Regions from separate parts of the Paenibacillus sp. A14 genome, predicted to be linked through region 1. Evidence: riboswitches for the same ligand, from Rfam matches in the RefSeq annotation. Region 1 holds a riboswitch; each other region holds the start of a gene.

Region 1 (6,022 bases):
GGTTTGGAAGTCGCCGGTCAAATAGCCGGTGACGCGGCGCAGGCGGCGGATATGGACATCGTTCTCGTGACTGCCGCAGGAAGGGCAGTTCGCGCCGATAATCCCTTCAAAACCGCAGGCGGAGCAGCGGTCGATCGGATGGTTGATGCTGAAATAGCTGACCTGCTGCGAAAGCGCGTATTGGACGATCTTCAGGAACGCCGCCGGATTGCTGCGGGCGTTGCCGTTCAATTCGATATAGGAGATCGCTCCGGCATTGCACAGGTTGTGGAACTGCGCTTCGAGCTCGATTTTTTTGGCGGCGCTGAGTTTGTAATACACCGGAATGTGGAAGGAGTTCGTATAATACTCGCGTTCCACAACGCCCGGCACAGTACCGTAAAAGGCGCGGTCGCGTTTCGTGAACTTCCCGGACAGCCCCTCCGCCGGGGTGGCGAACAGGGTGATGTTCAGGTTGTGAACCTCACTCATCCGGTCGCAGTAGTCGCGCATGTAGGCGATCAAATCGTAAGCTTTTTTGTAGACCGCTTCATCCTCGCCATGGTGCTTGCCGTACATCGCCTTCATGCACTCCGCAAGACCGATGAAGCCGAGGGAAAGGCTGCCGTGCTTCAGCAGTTCTCCGACCGCGTCATCCGGACCGAGCTGTTCGCCGCCTTCCCATACCCCTTCACGCATCATAAAGTCCGAGGCTTTGGCTTTTTGGGCGGACTGGATCTGGAAGCGGTGCAGCAGGCCTTCCAGAGCAATGTCCAGGTAGTGGTCCAGCTCCCGGTAGAATCCGCGCTCATCGGCTTCCTTCCGCCGGCCCAGCGCGATCCCGTGCTCCAGTCCGAGCTTGACGAGATTCAGCGTATTAAAGGAAAGATTACCTTTGCCGGACAGGCGGTTCCGGCCGAACCGGTCGCTCAGCACGCGCGTGCGGCAGCCCATAGTGGCGAATTCGGTATCCGGATTCTGCGGATCGTAATGCATCAGATTCAGCGGTGCGTCCAGATTGGCGAAGTTCGGATAGAGCCGCTTGGCCGAGCATTCGGCCGCCATCAGGAACAGCTCGTAATTCGGTTCGCCCGGATTCTGGTTGATGCCCTGTTTACACTTGAAGATTTGGATCGGAAAAATCGGCGTCTCCCCGCTGCCGAGTCCCCGCATTGTCGCGGACAGCAGCGAACGGATAACGAGCTGGCCTTCCGGCGAAGTGCAGGTGCCGTAGTTGATGCTGGTGAACGGGATTTGCCCGCCCGCGCGGCTCGACATCGTATTGAGATTGTGGATCAGACTTTCCGCGCCCTGGAGCGTTTCGGTTTCGGTTTCTTTTAACGCGTATCGGAAAGATTTCGGGAACCGCTCCCGGAGATCGCTGCGGCTCATGGTCACCTCACCGCCGAGGTCGGCGGCCGGATCGCCTTCTTCCAAATAATCCAGCCCTTTGCGGAAGTATTTGGCGAAGGACTTGGCCACATAAGGGGCCAGGTCAAAATCGAGCATGTTGGCGGAGACGCCGCCGTATTGGCTGTTTTGCTGCGACTGGAAAATAATCGCGACGAGCGCCATCGCCGTCATGATCGAATTCGGCGGTCTGACACTGCCGTTGCCGGTATTGAAGCCCTCGCGGAGCAGTTTGGCAAACGGGATAAAAATGCAGTTCGTCGTGCCGATGGCGTATTGATCGAGGTCGTGCACATAGACCACATTATCTTGGATCGCTTGAACGAGCCGCGCAGGCATCACGAAATGGTTGGCGTACCATTTGGCGTATTCGCTGCCGAACTTGCTCATTTTGCCCGAGAAGCTTTCCCCGTTCAAATTGGCGTTTTCGCGCAGGACTTCCAAATTGGAGCTGGATACGATTTCCTCGCCCAGATTAATAACTTCATCCAGCATTTGTTCCTTGGAGGTACCTTTATTTGTATTTGTAGTGAAATGGTTGAGCAGTGCCATGATAAAATCTCCTTCCGATTCACAATTAGAAATAAAAAAGCATTTCCACCCCCAAAGAGGTCGAAAATGCCCGGTTGCGCTCTTTGAAAACAGCACGTCGCCTTTGCGGCGCGCCAGAATGACTTATATGTATGGCGGCAAGCGGACACCTTGGCCTGTACCTCGCAGGGCTACTCGGGTGCCATCCAGACGGGCAGGTCTCCTGGCTTCCGGACCTTCCGGCTCCTTCCCGCGGACAATGGCGTCTGCAGTGGCATATGCCGGAGGATGCTGATCTATAGCTAGTGAGACCCGGGGGATCGCACTCTCTATAAAGCTTCCGGTTACAGTGGCGGGACCGCAGCGGATTTGCACCGCACTTCCCTATTAAGCCCCGGCATCGTGCTTGTGCCGGTTCACCCGTCTGTACACTATATTTGGTTGATGCTGTATCATAATAACCCAATATATTGTGTTTGTAAACGGGCGGATAACAGAATTTGAATTTGAAAAACAGCTGAAAAACAGTCGAAAGCAATCAGGATGCGGGGAATCGGGGACGAAAAAAAATAGTAGATTTTGAGGCAAGATTGTGGCGATGATGAGGTAAGCGTTTGCTAGTTTGGGAGGGGAGTAAGCGGGGGCGGAGGGGAGTCCGTTGTCTGCTTGCGGTGGGTTGTTTCGGGTGGAGGTGCACTAACGCGTAACGGAAATAATAGCCGCTACTGTGTCCGATAAAAATGGAGACCGGCCGTTTTGGCGCAAATAGCGGTTATAGTTTGCGTTAGATAAAATCGGAGGTTCGATTGCCCACCGCAGAGCGAGTCTTTATCACAAGCGACGGACCTTTCGACCTTTACCGATTGAATTCCGGGTCCCGAACTTGTTACAATAAATAAAAAATCCGGTTAGCGGAACAACGGGAGGTTGTCACATGGCGATCGCGGAAGTTACGGTCATTCCGATCGGTACAGGTTCCACCAGTCTGAGTTCATATGTTGCCGAGCTGCAGCGGGTACTTGAAAAGCAGGAAGGAGTCCAATGCACCCTGACTTCGATGAGTACGATTATCGAGGGGCCGCTCGATCGAATTTTTACGGCGATTCGGGCGATCCATGAGGCTCCGTTTCAATCCGGGGCCCAGCGCGTTTCCACTTCGGTTAAAATCGATGACCGGCGGGACAAAGAGAGCTCCTCGGAGCAGAAGCTGCGGTCTGTGCAGGATAAACTCGGTTCATCCTAACCCTGTTGCAGCCAAGCAAATGGTTGGTTTAATTACCAGACATTGGCCCTTGCAATATTTTTAAAACGGAGTATAATAATTTTTGTTTCACTTTACCAAGTGATTCTGCTGGTGTAGCTCAGGGGTAGAGCAACGCACTCGTAATGCGTAGGTCGGGGGTTCAATTCCCTTCACCAGCATCTTTTATAACTCAAGCACAGCGCGGCTTCCGAGGTTTTCGGGGGGCGCGTTTTTTTTGCGTGTGGTGATTCACATTATCATACGATTTAAATACTTGAAACTACCAACCTCCGTGGCTGATAATAGGTATAGGTAGAATTATTTTCCAAGGGAGAGCTATTGATGAAGAAGAATTTCATAACGGGCGCGGTGTCTGGTTTGGTTGTTGGTGCGCTGCTTTTCGGAGGAGTTCCGACTTTTGCCGCGGCAGTTAAATCGATCATGGGCGCGAAGGTAACGGGAGTCTATGCGGTTGAGCAGGACGGCAAGATGATCGCAGAAGCGGCGGTTATCAACGGTTCTACATACGCTCCGGTGCGGGCAATCGCGGAAGCTACGGGGACCTCGCTCGATGTAAAGGGGAAGACGATCGTATTGGAAGGAACAGGAGGCACAACGGCTCCGGCTCCTGCGCAAGAGGGGAGTGCGTTAACTCCCGAGACTAAATGGACCAATCAAATAGACAAGCTTAATAGGGAAATTAACGGCTTAAATGTAAAAATTAATGCCGAAAAAGAAGCTATTAAGGGTTACGAAGAACGGATCAAGGCCGAAGAGGCCGCTAAGGTTAAATTACCTGGCGGAGTCGAAGCGATTGAAGCGAACATTGCGGAAAGCCAGCAACTCATCGATAAGTACCGGGAGAAGATAAATGCAGCCAACGCACAAATCGCGGAGCTGCAGAAGAAGATCGACGCGAGCAAGAAGTAAACTAGACGCACAAACCGAAAGAGCCCGCAACTGCGCGGGCTCTTGGTTGTTTGACTAACCGGAGAGGGTTCTTTCGCACTCTTGACCTGCAACTAATGGTTTGGTTCGAATTAAAGGGAATTCTTCCCGTTAATTTGGTACGTATGCGGCTGCAGAGGCGAATTAGCTGGAAAACCTCCCGCTAATTCCCCTAAAATTGTGTATATCGGCAATCGGGCCGCGAAATAGATGGAGCTTTTCCAGCTAAATCCGATCGAAGAGCCAAGAGCGGTACATTAACGGGAGATTTTCCCGTTAATGATGTGGACTCCGGCGGTGGGGCTTTATATTGACAATTGTGGATATTGGCAACGTATCTCCGAAACCAGTTCACATTCTTGCCCAACGCCAGTTCTTTAGTTCAACCTATACAAAACGAATTTCAAAAAATAAAATCATCGTCCGTTAAAGGCTCTACATTCAAAGCCCGGACATAGCCATTGCCTTTCTTGGAGAAGAAATCATGTTGTTTAGTATGGGTACTGATGCCGTTGAACACTATCGGATTGACTTCTTCATCTTCAAATAAGGGGTCGAAACCAAGGTTCATCATTGCCTTGTTAGCGTTGTACCGCAAGAAAACTTTAACATCGTCCACTAAATTGATTGAAGTATATATCTCCTCGGTGTACTGCTCTTCATTATCGTGCAAGAAATGCAGTAACGTTACCAGGGAGTTGTACACTTCCTGTTGTTCTTCCTCGTTCAGTTCAGAGTAAATTTCCTGGGCCAATACCCCGACATAAACACCGTGAATGCTTTCATCACGCAATATTAGGTCGATAATCTCTCCGCTGCATGTAAGTTTTCCTTGACCCGCCAAATAGAGCGGGTAGAAAAATCCGCTGTAAAACAAATAGCTTTCCAGCAACACAGATGAGGCCATGGCGAAATAAAGATCTTTTTTAGTATTGATGTTGTTATAGTATTGCTGAATCGTTTGCGCTTTAGTTTGGAGATGCTTATTTTCTTCCACCCAGCGGAATACACTATCAATTTCTTCCGTGGAAGCCAGAGTTGTAAAAATACTGCTGTACGATTTAGCATGGATTTGTTCCATCATGGCCATGAACCCCAGTACAGCCTTGCGCTGCAAACCGTCCACATGCTCCAAGATCTGCGGCATGCCTACGCCACCCTGGATGGTATCAAGCAAAGTTAAGCCGCCCAACACCTTCATATAAGCTTCTTTTTCTTGATTACTGAGTGTCATCCAGGTCATTTTGTCGTCGGACAAAGGGATTTCATCATCTGTCCAAAATTGCATTATATTTTGATTCCAAAACATAAGCGTGAAGTCATCATCTGGGCGGTTCCAATTGACCGCTTGAATTCCTGGCATTGGATAATCTCCCCTTCTTTGTGATAGAGCTGAAACTAATTAACCGATAAGTCAACTGCTTTAGGTATTAGACCGAGCAGGTTAGGCATTCTTCCACGGACAGCTTTTTGGTACGCGTATAGTACAGCGATTTTAAACCTTTATGTGCAGCATACAGATAGCAACGTGCCAGCTGTCGGGTAGTAACATCACTGTTAACATGTAGAACCGTCGAAATTCCCTGGTCTATGTGAGGTTGAATTTCTGCAATCAAATCTATGACCTTGAATTGATCCATTTGATACGCCGACTTATAGAAGAAGATATTATCCTTTTGCAGGTAAGGCATTGGATAATAGGTTGTGGAGTTAGCGTATGTGCGTGTTTCAACTTGCTCTACGATAGGCATAACGCTGGATGTCGCATTTTGGATATAGGAAATGCTGGCGGTTGGTGCAATGGCCAAACGGTAAGCATGGTACAAGCCGTTTTTCATTACGTTCTCTTTCAGCGTACTCCAATCTTCCGGTCCCGGTATATCAATCCCGGCGAACAGTTCCCGCACTCGT
Region 2 (6,022 bases), on a different contig from region 1:
CCTGCAATATTTCCTGCGGAAAGAATCATAAAGAAATGGTCGGTAAATTGATTGTGCAATAATCATTGGCCGCCAATAGTACGGTTTAATAAAAAAGCGCGGGTCGCTAAGGAAGAATCCTTGCAACCCACGCTTTTTGGTTTGCGTCGTTGGTTTGCATCGTTAGAAATGTCCCAGCTCTCTTTTGGCTTGATCGGACATCATAAGGGGAGACCAGCGGGGCTCCCAGACGAGGTCGATTTCGACGTCGGAGATCCCCTGTGCCATCAGGGTTTGTCTGACGCCTTCGATCATGGTGTCGTGCATCGGGCAGCCGGGGGTGGTCAGGGTCATCTGTACGTAAATACGGTCCGGCTCCTCCCGGATATCATAAACCAGGCCAAGGTCCACGATATTGACGCCCAGTTCGGGGTCAACGACGTCGGACAGCCACGCGCGGATTTGATCGATTCGGTTCATCATGAATAACCTCCTTAATTATCGTGAGAAAACGAGCCCGACAAGCGAAATATAACCTATGGAGACGAGCGAGAACAGCATGCCGGCAATCATCACGACCGGCTGGCTTTCCAAAGCCAGGCCCGCCATGACGGCCAGGGTGGTTGCGGCGATGCAAGCCAGTCCAATGCCGGCTTTTCGTTCATCCAGCAGATCGGCCATCACCGGTGTGCCGGGCTTGCCGACCATTTTCCCGTATTTATGCGTCCACCAAAGGAAAGGAACGATTTTTGAAGCATAGCAGAGCACCATAAACGAAACCCAGCCGCTTAAATAGGTCCATCCGATGATCAGTATCGTCTTTTCGGCTAACATTTGTTCGGGCGCAAAGAACAGTTTAATCATCAACGCCAGGGCAAATAGGGCAAAGATTTGATTGCCATGGACGGACCAGGCGATGCCGACCCCCGGGCTGCGCTTATGTCTTTTACTGCGAATTTGCCAAAGATGGACGTTATAGATCAACAATGCGGCTACGACCAGCGGCAGCGAAATGCGGGCCACCAGAGAATCGGCTCCCGTCAAAAATAGAACGGTACCGGACAGAACGCCCGCATTCCAAACCGTGAAGGTGATGTATTGAAGCCGGGTTTTGTAATCATGCGACAGGTAAAACATCGGCAGCAATTTATAGCTGAACCCGGTAATCAATGATCCGAACCAGCCCAGCGTTCCCAGCCAAATATGGGCGTGAAACAGGTTCTCGTGAGCGTCTCCCAACCAGCCTGTGCCGAAATCGATTCCCATGAGCATGCCGGTCAGTCCGGTGAGCAGCAGATAAAATACTGCACAAGCGGTGCTGAGCGTGATGGAGTTCCACTTGCCGGCCCTAAGCAGCGTAACTGCCAGATTTACGGAAAACATCAGGATTCCGGTAAAGGCCAGGGTGGCAAAGCCGGCGATCCATAAAATATCGCCCTGAATAAAACCGAACAGCAGTCCGAACAAACCTACCGTAAAGAACAGAAAGTGCAGGTAACCCAGACGTTCGCTAAAAACGATCGATTGCAGAATGACATGGATCAGCTGGTATACCGCCCCCATGGCAAGCATGGTGGCCCAACCGAGAACAAAAATATGCGTTTGAAACCATCCGGCCGGTCCGCGTATTCCGTCTCCCAGCCAGCCGGTCAGTGACAAGAGGGACGTAGCATGAAAAAGGATGAACCCGAAGATGGCGGTTGCGATGAAGAGGAAGGGAAGACGGGATACGCTCGACATGGTACTTGCCTCCTTACGCCTTGATGATATACACTTTGGCGGTTCCGTCCGTCTGTTCTTCCACCGTAAAGGTGCAGCCTAATGTGTTCAGTTCCTCGATCAAGAATACGGGCACCCGGTCATTATGAATATGGACCTCGTCCCCCGGGCGGCATTTGCCCAAGGCGGCCAGGGTGCGGACCATCGGTTGCGGCGGCTCCAGGCCGCGATTGTCCAGCTCTATCGTTTTGCGCTTGGCCTGGTCATCCGGCTCATCCGTCGGCAAATCCGCCGGACAGGAGGCTGCGGCTGGCGTCTGCGCCGCTCCGGGCTTCGGCGCATCCAGCCAATCCTTATTTTTTTTGCTGACAAACGTAGTAATCCAGTGATCTTTGTCTTCCTGCTGTTCGGATTTGCCGACAAAGCCTTTCATTTTGAGCAGCCCCAGAAGGGGAGTGGGTTTAAAAGTGGCATGCAGAACGAGAATATCGTCCTGTCCCAGCGTTTTAACGGTATCCATGATGATTTGGAACGGCTCCAGCTTGTTTCGCAGCTGCTCCCTTACATCCAGTTCAACTACTTTAGCTTCATTTCGGTTCATATCAATTCACCTCGATCTCATTATAAAAGTCCGGCAGGATAACCTTGTGATTTCTATCACATTGGTTTTGAATTAAAATCGTTGATTTTTGCGGACTAATGCGCCATGGCGGGTTCGTTCGTATCTTTGCCGTCCGCGGTTACCCGCAAGATCGCGGTTGCGCCTTTGGAGGCATGCTTCAATTGATGGCTTAAAATGGGGTAATCGCCTTCCTCCTCCACGGTAAACTCGACGACCGCCGAGCCGCCCGCGGGAATGAGCACCGTTTGCAGGCCATACATCCCGTTCTTGGGGTGCCCGTTCATATAGACAATATCAAACGTGGCGCCGACGACATGAAACGAGGAAACCTCGTTCGGTCCGGAGTTGGAGACGTACAGTCGGACCCGGTCGCCGACCTTGGCCAGCAGCGGATGATTTTTCAAGGAAAAATCATCTCCGTTGAACACCACATATTCCGGTTCCTCATGCAGAAAAGCCTCTTCGTCATGCTCCCTGTACCATTCGCTTTGGACGAGCGTATATTCCTTATCGATCAGCGAATCCGTCGCATAACCGTTTTTCGGCTCCACGATGATAAGGCCATGCATTCCGTTAGCGACGTGCATCAGAACGGGGCTTGTGCCGCAGTGGTACATAAACACCCCCGGCGTCGCCGCAGTATAGGTGAAGCTGCCCTTTTCATTCGGCATCACATCGATAAATTTCTTGCTGGGAGCCGCATGCACCGCGTGAAAATCCATCGAGTGGGGCATATTGGGGTCCAAATTCGACAAAGTGAACTGCAGCATATCCCCCTCTTTGACCCGGAGGACGGGACCCGGAACAGTGCCGTTGAAGGTCCAGGCGTTATATTCGACGCCTTCGGAAATCTCCACATTCGATACTTGGGCGGTGAGTTCGATATGAACGACCTGACCGTCGCGGCGGACCACCGGCTCGACCGGAGGCTGATCGAGAGTCTTTGCTTCCTGGGCGGGTTCGGCCTCTCGAACGGGCTGAGCGGAACCCGAAAACCAAACGGTCAACAGCACGAGGAGACTGGCCAGGACGAAAAAAGCGGGCTTTAGAAACTTCATGGATCGATTCCTCCTCTTATCCGATAAGTCAAGGGTACAAGGGAATTGAACACTCAATTGTGATATAAATCACATAAGTAAAAATAGTTCATTTGGCTACGACCAAAACCTTAATTATGCAATTTCAATATATGAAAAATTCACAATAGAAAAAGCATTTTGCGCGTACCCAGATCCTCACAATTTTAAGTTAAGACCACCGTATCTTGTTCTTTTACCAATCCAGTAAAACAGGGGAAGATGGTCCGGTTGTACAAATTTTAGACTTCAGTTATATTGATCTATAAGAAACAGGGGGGACGGCTATGGCATTTATGCTTGCGCAGCGGGCTTATCTGAAGCTATTTCTGATCACGAAAGTGGAACAGCGCAGGGGTTACGGCTATCAAATGCTGGAGGAATTGAAAGAAGAGTTCAAGCCGTTCGGCTACGTACCGCCGCAGAGCGAAATCTACCGGGCCCTCCACGAACTGGTGCAGGAAGGGATTCTATACAGGACCAAGCATTTGAAAGGCAATGACCCCAGCGTCGATTTCCAAGAGATCGTGCTGTACCATTTTACCGACGATGGAGCGGAAAAAGCCAAACTCTACAAAAAGCAGGTCAAAGCGGATCTTGACCGCTGCATCGGCATGCTGAACAAAGCGGTAGCGGATAACTTTAATTAATTTTAGTTGAAACTAGTAGATCCCGATAAGATTACTGTTGAATTATCCGGCGACATCCGTTAGTATTGAGTTCATACTTAAAACTGCATAATGTGGGAAGAGGTGCTTCAGCCGCGGCTGAAGCTTAAAAGGGAAGTCCGGTGAAACGCCGGCGCGGTCCCGCCACTGTAACGGAGGAGCCGTCATGCGAGAAATGGCCACTGATGTCGAAAGACACTGGGAAGGCAGCGTGATCGGCGATGACTCCGAAGCCAGGAGACCTGCCTTTTCCGGCAACACTGCTGTACCTACGGGAGATAGGGAGGTGTTAGAGATTCGATCCATCGGACAATTATACGAAGGTCTTCTTTAGCATTGCCTAAAGAGGGCCTTTTTGATTTCTTGCCGCATTTATTGCTATTTTCGAAAGACATATGTTGAGGAGGCTTATAATTATGGGTAAAATATCGAGCGGAAATTTGGGTTTCCCCAGAATCGGCAAACAGCGGGAATGGAAAAAAGCGATCGAAGCGTACTGGAGCGGAAAATTGGAGGAGGCGGAGCTTCACCGCCAGTTAGCCGAAATTCGCAGCGAACATTGGAAATTGCAAAAGGGGAAAGGGATCGATTGGATTCCGGTGGGGGATTTTTCCTACTATGATCAGGTTTTGGATACGGCCGTAATGTTCGGACTTGTGCCCGAACGCTTTGAATACAGCGGCGGACCTGTTCCGCTCGAAACATACTACGCGGTGGCCAGAGGCAGCAAAACCGCTGCTGCCAGCGAAATGACCAAATGGTTTAACACGAACTACCATTACATCGTCCCCGAGCTGGGAAACAGGGAGCCGGAGCTTACGGCGAATCTCCCGCTCCAAGCCTACCGTGAAGCCAAAGAGAAGCTGGGAATCGCCGGCAAGCCGGTCGTTCTCGGATTATATTCTTTTCTGAAGCTGTCCAAAGGCGCGTCCGGAAGTCTTCGGGAATGGAGCCAAAAGCTTTTGCCTTTGTACGTCACCGTTTTGCGCGAACTGGACCAGGAAGGTGCGGCATGGATTCAAGTCGATGAACCGGCGCTCGTTACTTTCGTATCGGATGAGGATTTGGCGCTGCTTCAGGAAATCTATAGTGCGATTTCGGCAGAGCTGCCGCAAGCCGGGATCTTGCTGCAAACGTATTTCGATGCCGTCGAACGGTACGAGGAGATTATTGCACTGCCGGTTCGCGGGATTGGCCTGGATTTCGTGCATGGGCGGGAAGGCAACTTGCAAGCCCTTCGGCAACACGGTTTCCCGGCCGGCAAGACGTTGGCTGCGGGAGTGGTGGACGGCCGCAACATTTGGCGGTCCGATCTGCCCGCGGTCCAGGATTTCATCGGCGAGATTGCGGGGCTGCTGTCTGCGGATTCCGATCTGATTGTCCAGCCTTCCTGCAGCCTGCTGCATGTGCCGGTTTCGGCCCAGGGAGAGGAGGGATTGCCGGAGGTGCTCAAGGATGCCCTGGCCTTCGCGGAAGAGAAGCTGGATGAAGTCGCGGCGTTGCATCAGGCGCTGCAAGGCGAAACCCCGGCCCTGCTGGCGGAAAGCCGTCAGGCCCTGGAACGCTTGAACGCGGACCCGTCGCGCAGCCGCAAAAACGTCCAGGAGGCGGTTCGAAGCATCGCGGAGCAGCCTTCCGAACGGATTAGTCCGTTTGAGGTACGTCGGGGGGAGCAGCAGCGCGTGTGGAACCTGCCGCTTCTTCCGACAACGACGATCGGAAGCTTTCCGCAAACCGCCGAAGTTCGTGCGGCCCGTCAAAAATGGCGCAAAGGCGAATGGACGGCCGAACGGTATGACGAATTCATTCGCGAAGAGATCCGCACCTGGATCGACATCCAGGAGGAAATCGGCCTGGACGTGCTGGTTCACGGCGAATTTGAGCGGACGGATATGGTTGAGTTTTTCGGGGAAAAGCTGCCTGGCTTTGCGTTCACCAAAGGAGGATGGGTCCAATCG
Region 3 (6,022 bases), on a different contig from region 1:
CCCGCCGTCACCCAAAAGACCTGGTCCGATATTTCGGCCATCCTCTGATTCAGCATGCCGGCGTAATCCCGGTATAAGCGGCCGAGCGGATACTCGGGTACGATCCCGCTGCCCACTTCATTCGTCACCAGAACGATTGTTCCGGGAAACCCGGCAACCGCCTCACGCAACCGCGAAATCTCGGTGAGAAGCGCAGTCTCGGTGCTCCGCCCCTCGGCTTCCGCGGCCAAAAGAATATTCGACAGCCAAAGAGTCAGGCAATCGACCAGCACGCAGGCGTCCGTAGAAAAGCCTGCGCGTTCCGGCAATTCTTTCAGCAGCCCGGCGAGCCGAAGAGGTTCCTCCAACGTTGTCCAGGGGTAGCGGCTGTCCTCGCGCTGAAGGCGGTGGCGACCGATCCGCAAGCGCATTTCCTCGTCAAAGGCCTGCGCGGTTGCCACATACCATCCCGACGGAGCATGCTTCATGCACCAACGTTCGGCGAACGAACTTTTTCCGCTGCGGGCTCCTCCCGTCACCGTCACGATCATAACCCGCTCTCCCCGGCTGCGGAGGTTCCTTCTTGTGCTTCCTCGTTGGCGGAAGAAATTCCCGCGCTCTCGAAGGTGGCCATTTCGGACATAATCCGGCAGGCCGCGTCCAGCAAATGAAGCGCCAAGACACCGCCGGTTCCTTCTCCCAGACGCATATCCAACTGGAGCATCGGTTCAAGCCCGAGGATATTTAACAGTTGGGCGTGCCCTTGCTCCTGAGAGACGTGCGAAGCGATCATATACCCGGCCGATTCCGGCGCGATCCGCTGTGCCGCCAGCGCCGCAGCGCTGGAAATAAAGCCGTCGATGACCACGGGACAGCGGTTTGCGGCGGCGCCCAAAATGACGCCGGTCAAGCCGGCGATTTCCAAGCCGCCCAGTTTAGCGAGCGTTCCGACCGGATCGGCGGAATCGGGATGGTTACATTCCAGAGCGCGTTCGACCACGCGCACTTTATGCAGCCAACGTTCCTCGCTGATCCCGGTGCCCCGGCCGACGGTGTCCTGTGGGGGAACACCGGTAAATGCGCTCATCAACGCCGCGCTGGCCGTCGTGTTGCCGATGCCCATCTCCCCGGTTACGAAGCACCCGATGCCTCGCGCAACCGCCTGCTCCACGATTTCGGCGCCGACGAGGATCGCCGCCTCGGCCTCCTCCCGGCTCATCGCCGGACCGATAGCGATGTTACCGGTGCCGTACCGGACTTTGTTAGCGATCAGGTCCGGATGCTCCAGATCGGCGTTCACGCCGATATCCACGCACATGACTTCCGCGCCGGCCTGTCGGGCGAGCACATTTACCGCGGCTCCGCCGGCGAGGAAATTCGCCACCATCTGCGGAGTGACCTCGGCGGGAAACGCGCTGATGCCCTCCGCACATACGCCGTGATCGGCAGCCATGACGACGACGGCGCGGTTCGGGAAGGCAGGGGTCACTTGCCCTGTGATGCCCGCCAGCTTTATCGCGAGCCATTCCAGCTTGCCCAAACTGCCGGGGGGCTTGGTCAAACTGTCCAAATGAGCCTGGGCTGCGGCAGACGCCTTTAAATCCAGTGCTGAAATCGAACGGGCTATATCCATTACGCTTCGAACCATCGGAAAAATTCCTCCCTTGAATAACCATAAATTCAATACTAAATCAATGCTTATCCCTATGACGTCAACGGTGCATTGATTTCACTCCACCGTTCATTGCGGCATGAAGTCTTGCGCTTTCCGGAGCAGCAGCTGGGGAGACCCCGAATCGGGATGAGGAATGCTGTAAGACTTCACATGAAACACGTTTTCCAAGGTTTCGGGCACGAGAATGTCGGCCGGAGTTCCTTGACCGGAAATGCGCCCGCCGCTAAGCACGAGCAGGTGGTCGCAGTAAAGCGAAGCCAGGTTCAAATCGTGCATGACGGACACGACCGTCAAGCCCTCTTCCCGCTGCCAACCGGCGATGAGATCCATAAATTGCATTTGATAACGGATATCCAGGTAGGTCGTGGGCTCATCGAGTAAAACGACCTCCGGCTGCTGGGCCATCACTTTGGCGAGAGCGGCCCGCTGCCTTTGCCCGCCGCTCAGACTGCTGAGCGGCCGATGCGCCAGATCGGCCAGCTCCAATCTCCTCATGATCCGTTCAAGCAATTCCTCCGCGCCGCCCTGTTTTTCCCGGCCACGCCAATCCTGAAAAGCAAACCGGCCCATCTCTATAACTTCACGGACCGTATATGCGATAGGAGGAAGCCCGTCCTGCTGCAGCACGGCCAGCTTCCGGGACAGATCTTTTCGGCCGTAGGAGGACAAAGAGCGCCCGGCCAAGGAGATCTCCCCCCGATCGGGCGCTTCGACGCCGGAAAGCAAGCTGAGCAGGGTGCTTTTCCCGCTGCCGTTCGGGCCGATCACGCCCCAAAACTCCCCCGGGGCAATGCTCCAGTCAATGTCCTGCAAGGCTTTGAATTTCCCGTAGCACTTGGTGACCTTCTTAACCTGGATCATGACAGCTCCTTCTCCCTTGCTCTTTTTTTACGATACAGCAGATAAGCAAAAAACGGCGCTCCGACAAAAGCCGTTACGATTCCGAGCGGGATTTCCGTGGGCGCAAGCAACGAACGGGCCGCCAAATCGCTCCACATCATGAAAATACCGCCTCCGATCGCAGAGAGCGGGATAATCAGGCGATAGTCGGGTCCGGTGATCAACCGGATCATGTGCGGCACGACGAGGCCGACAAACCCGATGACCCCCGATACGGAAACCGCCGCAGCCGTCATTAGCGTAGCGACGAGGAGAATGATCAGCTTGGTCGATTCCACGTTTAGCCCGGAATGGGCCGCTTCCCGCTCCCCCAAGGCAAACAGGTTCAACGAACGCGCCCTGCTCCAGAGAAACAATCCTCCCAGCGCCAGATACGGAAGCAGGATGGCCGTATAGGACCATCCCCGCAGACTCAAGCTCCCCATGGTCCAGTACATGATCTGGTTCACGGTCTCCTTGGACATCGCCGTCAGGAACGAGACGACGGCACCCAGGAAGGACTGCATGACCACACCTGACAGGATCAGATTTTCGATCGGGATTTTGCCGTTCTCCCGGGCCAGCCACATGACGATCCATAGCGTAGCCGCCCCGGTCAGAAAAGCGACGACCGGGAGGGTAAACACCCCGATGATCGAAAACTGCCACCCGAAAAAAATCAATACCGCCGCGCCCACAGCAGAACCGGAGGAAACCCCGAGGGTAAACGGCTCGGCAAGCGGATTGCGCAGCACGCCCTGAAACGCCGCACCCGCAACCGCCAGGGACGCCCCGACCAGCAGGCCGAGGAGCACGCGGGGCAGCCGGACTTGCATGACGATCTGCTCCGAAGCCGTATTCCAGGTCGGCTCGATCCAATGGCCGATGCCCGGAAGGCGATGCAGCAGGATCTTCGCGATCTCGAGGATCGGCATTTTGACGGAGCCGAATCCCACACAGACCAGCAGGGTAAGAATCAGCAGCCCGAGGCCTATAAATCCGTAGCCTGCCAGTTTGGTCCTCACGGCTTAATCAAATCCGGATAAATCGCGTTGGCCACATCAATAAGCCCTTTGGTCACGCGTGGACCGGGTCGGCTCAACAAATTGTCGTCCAATCCGATAATGCGGCCTTCCTTAACCGCGGTGATCTTATCCCAGCCTCCACGGCTCTTGATGATATCGGCGAGCGTCCGGTTGTTCTCGTCAACGACGCTTTTGGCGTAAAGAATAACATCCGGATTCGCCTTGATAATGTTTTCTTCGTTGATTTCGCTCCAGCCGTTAATATCGGAAGCGACATTTTCCCCGCCGGCCAGCGTAATCATTTCATCCATAAATTCGCCCTTACCGACCGTCCATCCTGGCGAGAACTCGATATAGACCTTTTTCTTCTGATCGGCCGGCAGCTTGCCCACCGCTTCTTTTACCTTATCCAGTTCGGCCTGCATTTGGCCGGTTACCTCGCCGGCTTCCTTCTGACGGTCTGTAATTTGCCCGACCAACCGGATGTTCGCCATGACCTCTTCCATCGTTTTCGCGTTGGAACGGAACACTTTCAAACCGAGATCCGTCAGACTCTTCACCGTATCCTCGCCAACCAGGTTCCCCGCCAGCACCAGATCCGGCTGAGCCGCAACGACCGCTTCCACATTAACCTGGAAGCCGCCCATTCTCGGCTTGTCTTTTACGGCTTCCGGATAATCGTCATTGTCGGAAACGCCGACAATCTGCTCGTCCAGCCCCAAAGCGAACAGCCCTTCGGTTTCCGACGGTGCCAGAGACACGATGCGCTGCGGCGCCGATTCGAACGTAAATTCGCTGCCGTACCCGTCTTTTACCGTAAGCGGATAAGTCGTTTTCGGACTCTCTTGGTCCGTTGCGTTCGACGTATCCTTTGGCGTTTCCTGTTGCTGCTGAGCTTGTCCGCCATTGCCGTTCTCCGCGGAATTTTTACCGTTCGCCCCGCAGCCTGCGGTGACGAGCAACAGAATGGCCAGAAGCCAGATCCCCCAGATCTTGGTCCACTTTTTCATCTCTTTCGCTCCTTCTGTGTTCTGTAGTTCTTGACTGGTCTGCCTGACATAAAGCGAAACTTGATGTCTCTTCATGAAGAAAAACCCATCCTGCGGATGGGTTACGTCTACAAAGTTATAGCGGAGCCGTCATGTTCCTGTGCCGGAACGCTCGGGTCCGTCCTCTAAGCAGAACGTCATCCTTTCCTCGAAGGACCGTCTAACATTCCCGTGGGCAGGTCTCCTGACTTCCAGGTACCGACGAACGCCCGCCTTCCCGTCGTACTGTGGCGTAAGACAGTGGCATGCTTGGGCGCGTCCCTGTATACAGTGGCGGGACCGTGCCGGACTTTCACCGGCTTCCCTTTTAACCCTGGGCTCGCAAAACAAGCGGGCTTCGGGACCGACGGGTACTTCTTATTCGCTTGAATCCAGGCGATCTATCTCTTTTGGATTATAGGGGAAAAGCCGTAAACTTACAATACGAAAGAGCGACTCCGCTGTGCGGTTCGTCCAAGTATTCAGCTGGCTCGTGATAAGCCCTCAATCAGCTATGGCATACCCAGATGCTTCGCACAAAAGCCCCCTTCGTTACTTTGGCGAAGCCCTGAATTTGAAAACCCGCCCGCTCCAACTCGGGTTCCAGCTCTTCCGTGGATACGACCACCGAAATGTCGCTGAACCGGCGCAGGCTTGATAGCATCGCCCGCTTCTCTTCCAGAGGAAGAACGGAGCATAGATTGTAAGGCATATCTAAAATCGCCGCGTCAAAATGCCCGTCAATTTCATTCATATCACCGATACTGACAAGTTCTTCGTGCCGGTACCCGAAATGAGCCAGATTTACCCTCGCTCCGCGAATAGCGAGCGGATTAAGATCCCGTCCCACAATCTCGATCCCCATGGAAAGGGCTTCGATCAGAACGTTGCCCATCCCGCAGCAGGGATCGATCGCCCGTATTCCGGCCGTGGCGGGGACCGCGATATTAACCAGGCTCCGGGCCATAGCCGCGGAAAGCCCTGTCGAATAATTCCGGGGCTTATGTTTGTGTCTCTGCCAAATAGGGTCCGTGGGATGACAGACTCCTAGCCTCCATGATTCCCCGTCGTGTAAAAGACCGAACAGGATATCCGGCTGCCGCATCTCCGCCCTGCCCCGGATCCGGGCTCCCACTGTTCTCTCCAACTGACGCTGGTCCTCATAGCTGCAAGGGACTCCGTTTTTAATATATTTCACTTTAAAAGTCTTTCCCTTTAAGTCGATCTTCTCCGCAAGAGTGAGAATCCCCTCGAGGGAGCCGCATCTTCCCAGCACTTTCATTTCCATGGAAATAAAAGGACTCCGATTTGCTCCGATGGCAGTTCCGCTTTCCATAAAAAAATGAGCTCTGGGGGCATATCCGAACAAACTGTGAAGCTCAAGCCTGCATAGTTCGCTCTCGTTCTCATGACACGCGTAGGGGTAGATATAGCTA

The links. Region 1 has a riboswitch for cobalamin ahead of V4U88_RS18955 (anaerobic ribonucleoside triphosphate reductase). Riboswitches for the same ligand answer to the same signal wherever they lie in the genome.
Region 2: another riboswitch for cobalamin. It lies ahead of metE (5-methyltetrahydropteroyltriglutamate--homocysteine S-methyltransferase); the one in region 1 lies ahead of V4U88_RS18955 (anaerobic ribonucleoside triphosphate reductase).
Region 3: another riboswitch for cobalamin. It lies ahead of V4U88_RS13285 (ABC transporter substrate-binding protein); the one in region 1 lies ahead of V4U88_RS18955 (anaerobic ribonucleoside triphosphate reductase).

What each region holds. Positions count from the first base shown of each region.
Region 1 is NZ_JBAGJD010000007.1:157,097-163,118, reverse strand. It holds gene V4U88_RS18955 (anaerobic ribonucleoside triphosphate reductase) at 1-1,884, opposite strand, end outside; cobalamin riboswitch at 2,117-2,359, opposite strand; gene V4U88_RS18950 (MTH1187 family thiamine-binding protein) at 2,855-3,163, shown strand; tRNA gene V4U88_RS18945 (tRNA-Thr) at 3,271-3,342, shown strand; gene V4U88_RS18940 (hypothetical protein) at 3,506-4,093, shown strand; gene nrdF (class 1b ribonucleoside-diphosphate reductase subunit beta) at 4,515-5,474, opposite strand; gene nrdE (class 1b ribonucleoside-diphosphate reductase subunit alpha) at 5,542-6,022, opposite strand, start outside.
Region 2 is NZ_JBAGJD010000003.1:142,381-148,402, reverse strand. It holds gene V4U88_RS08635 (cupredoxin domain-containing protein) at 1-62, shown strand, start outside; gene V4U88_RS08630 (metal-sulfur cluster assembly factor) at 163-459, opposite strand; gene V4U88_RS08625 (hypothetical protein) at 478-1,719, opposite strand; gene V4U88_RS08620 (DUF2249 domain-containing protein) at 1,733-2,299, opposite strand; gene V4U88_RS08615 (multicopper oxidase domain-containing protein) at 2,395-3,378, opposite strand; gene V4U88_RS08610 (helix-turn-helix transcriptional regulator) at 3,684-4,046, shown strand; cobalamin riboswitch at 4,130-4,328, shown strand; gene metE (5-methyltetrahydropteroyltriglutamate--homocysteine S-methyltransferase) at 4,481-6,022, shown strand, end outside.
Region 3 is NZ_JBAGJD010000004.1:397,820-403,841, reverse strand. It holds gene cobU (bifunctional adenosylcobinamide kinase/adenosylcobinamide-phosphate guanylyltransferase) at 1-530, opposite strand, end outside; gene cobT (nicotinate-nucleotide--dimethylbenzimidazole phosphoribosyltransferase) at 527-1,627, opposite strand; gene V4U88_RS13295 (ABC transporter ATP-binding protein) at 1,721-2,515, opposite strand; gene V4U88_RS13290 (FecCD family ABC transporter permease) at 2,512-3,558, opposite strand; gene V4U88_RS13285 (ABC transporter substrate-binding protein) at 3,555-4,568, opposite strand; cobalamin riboswitch at 4,765-4,970, opposite strand; gene V4U88_RS13280 (TRM11 family SAM-dependent methyltransferase) at 5,095-6,022, opposite strand, start outside.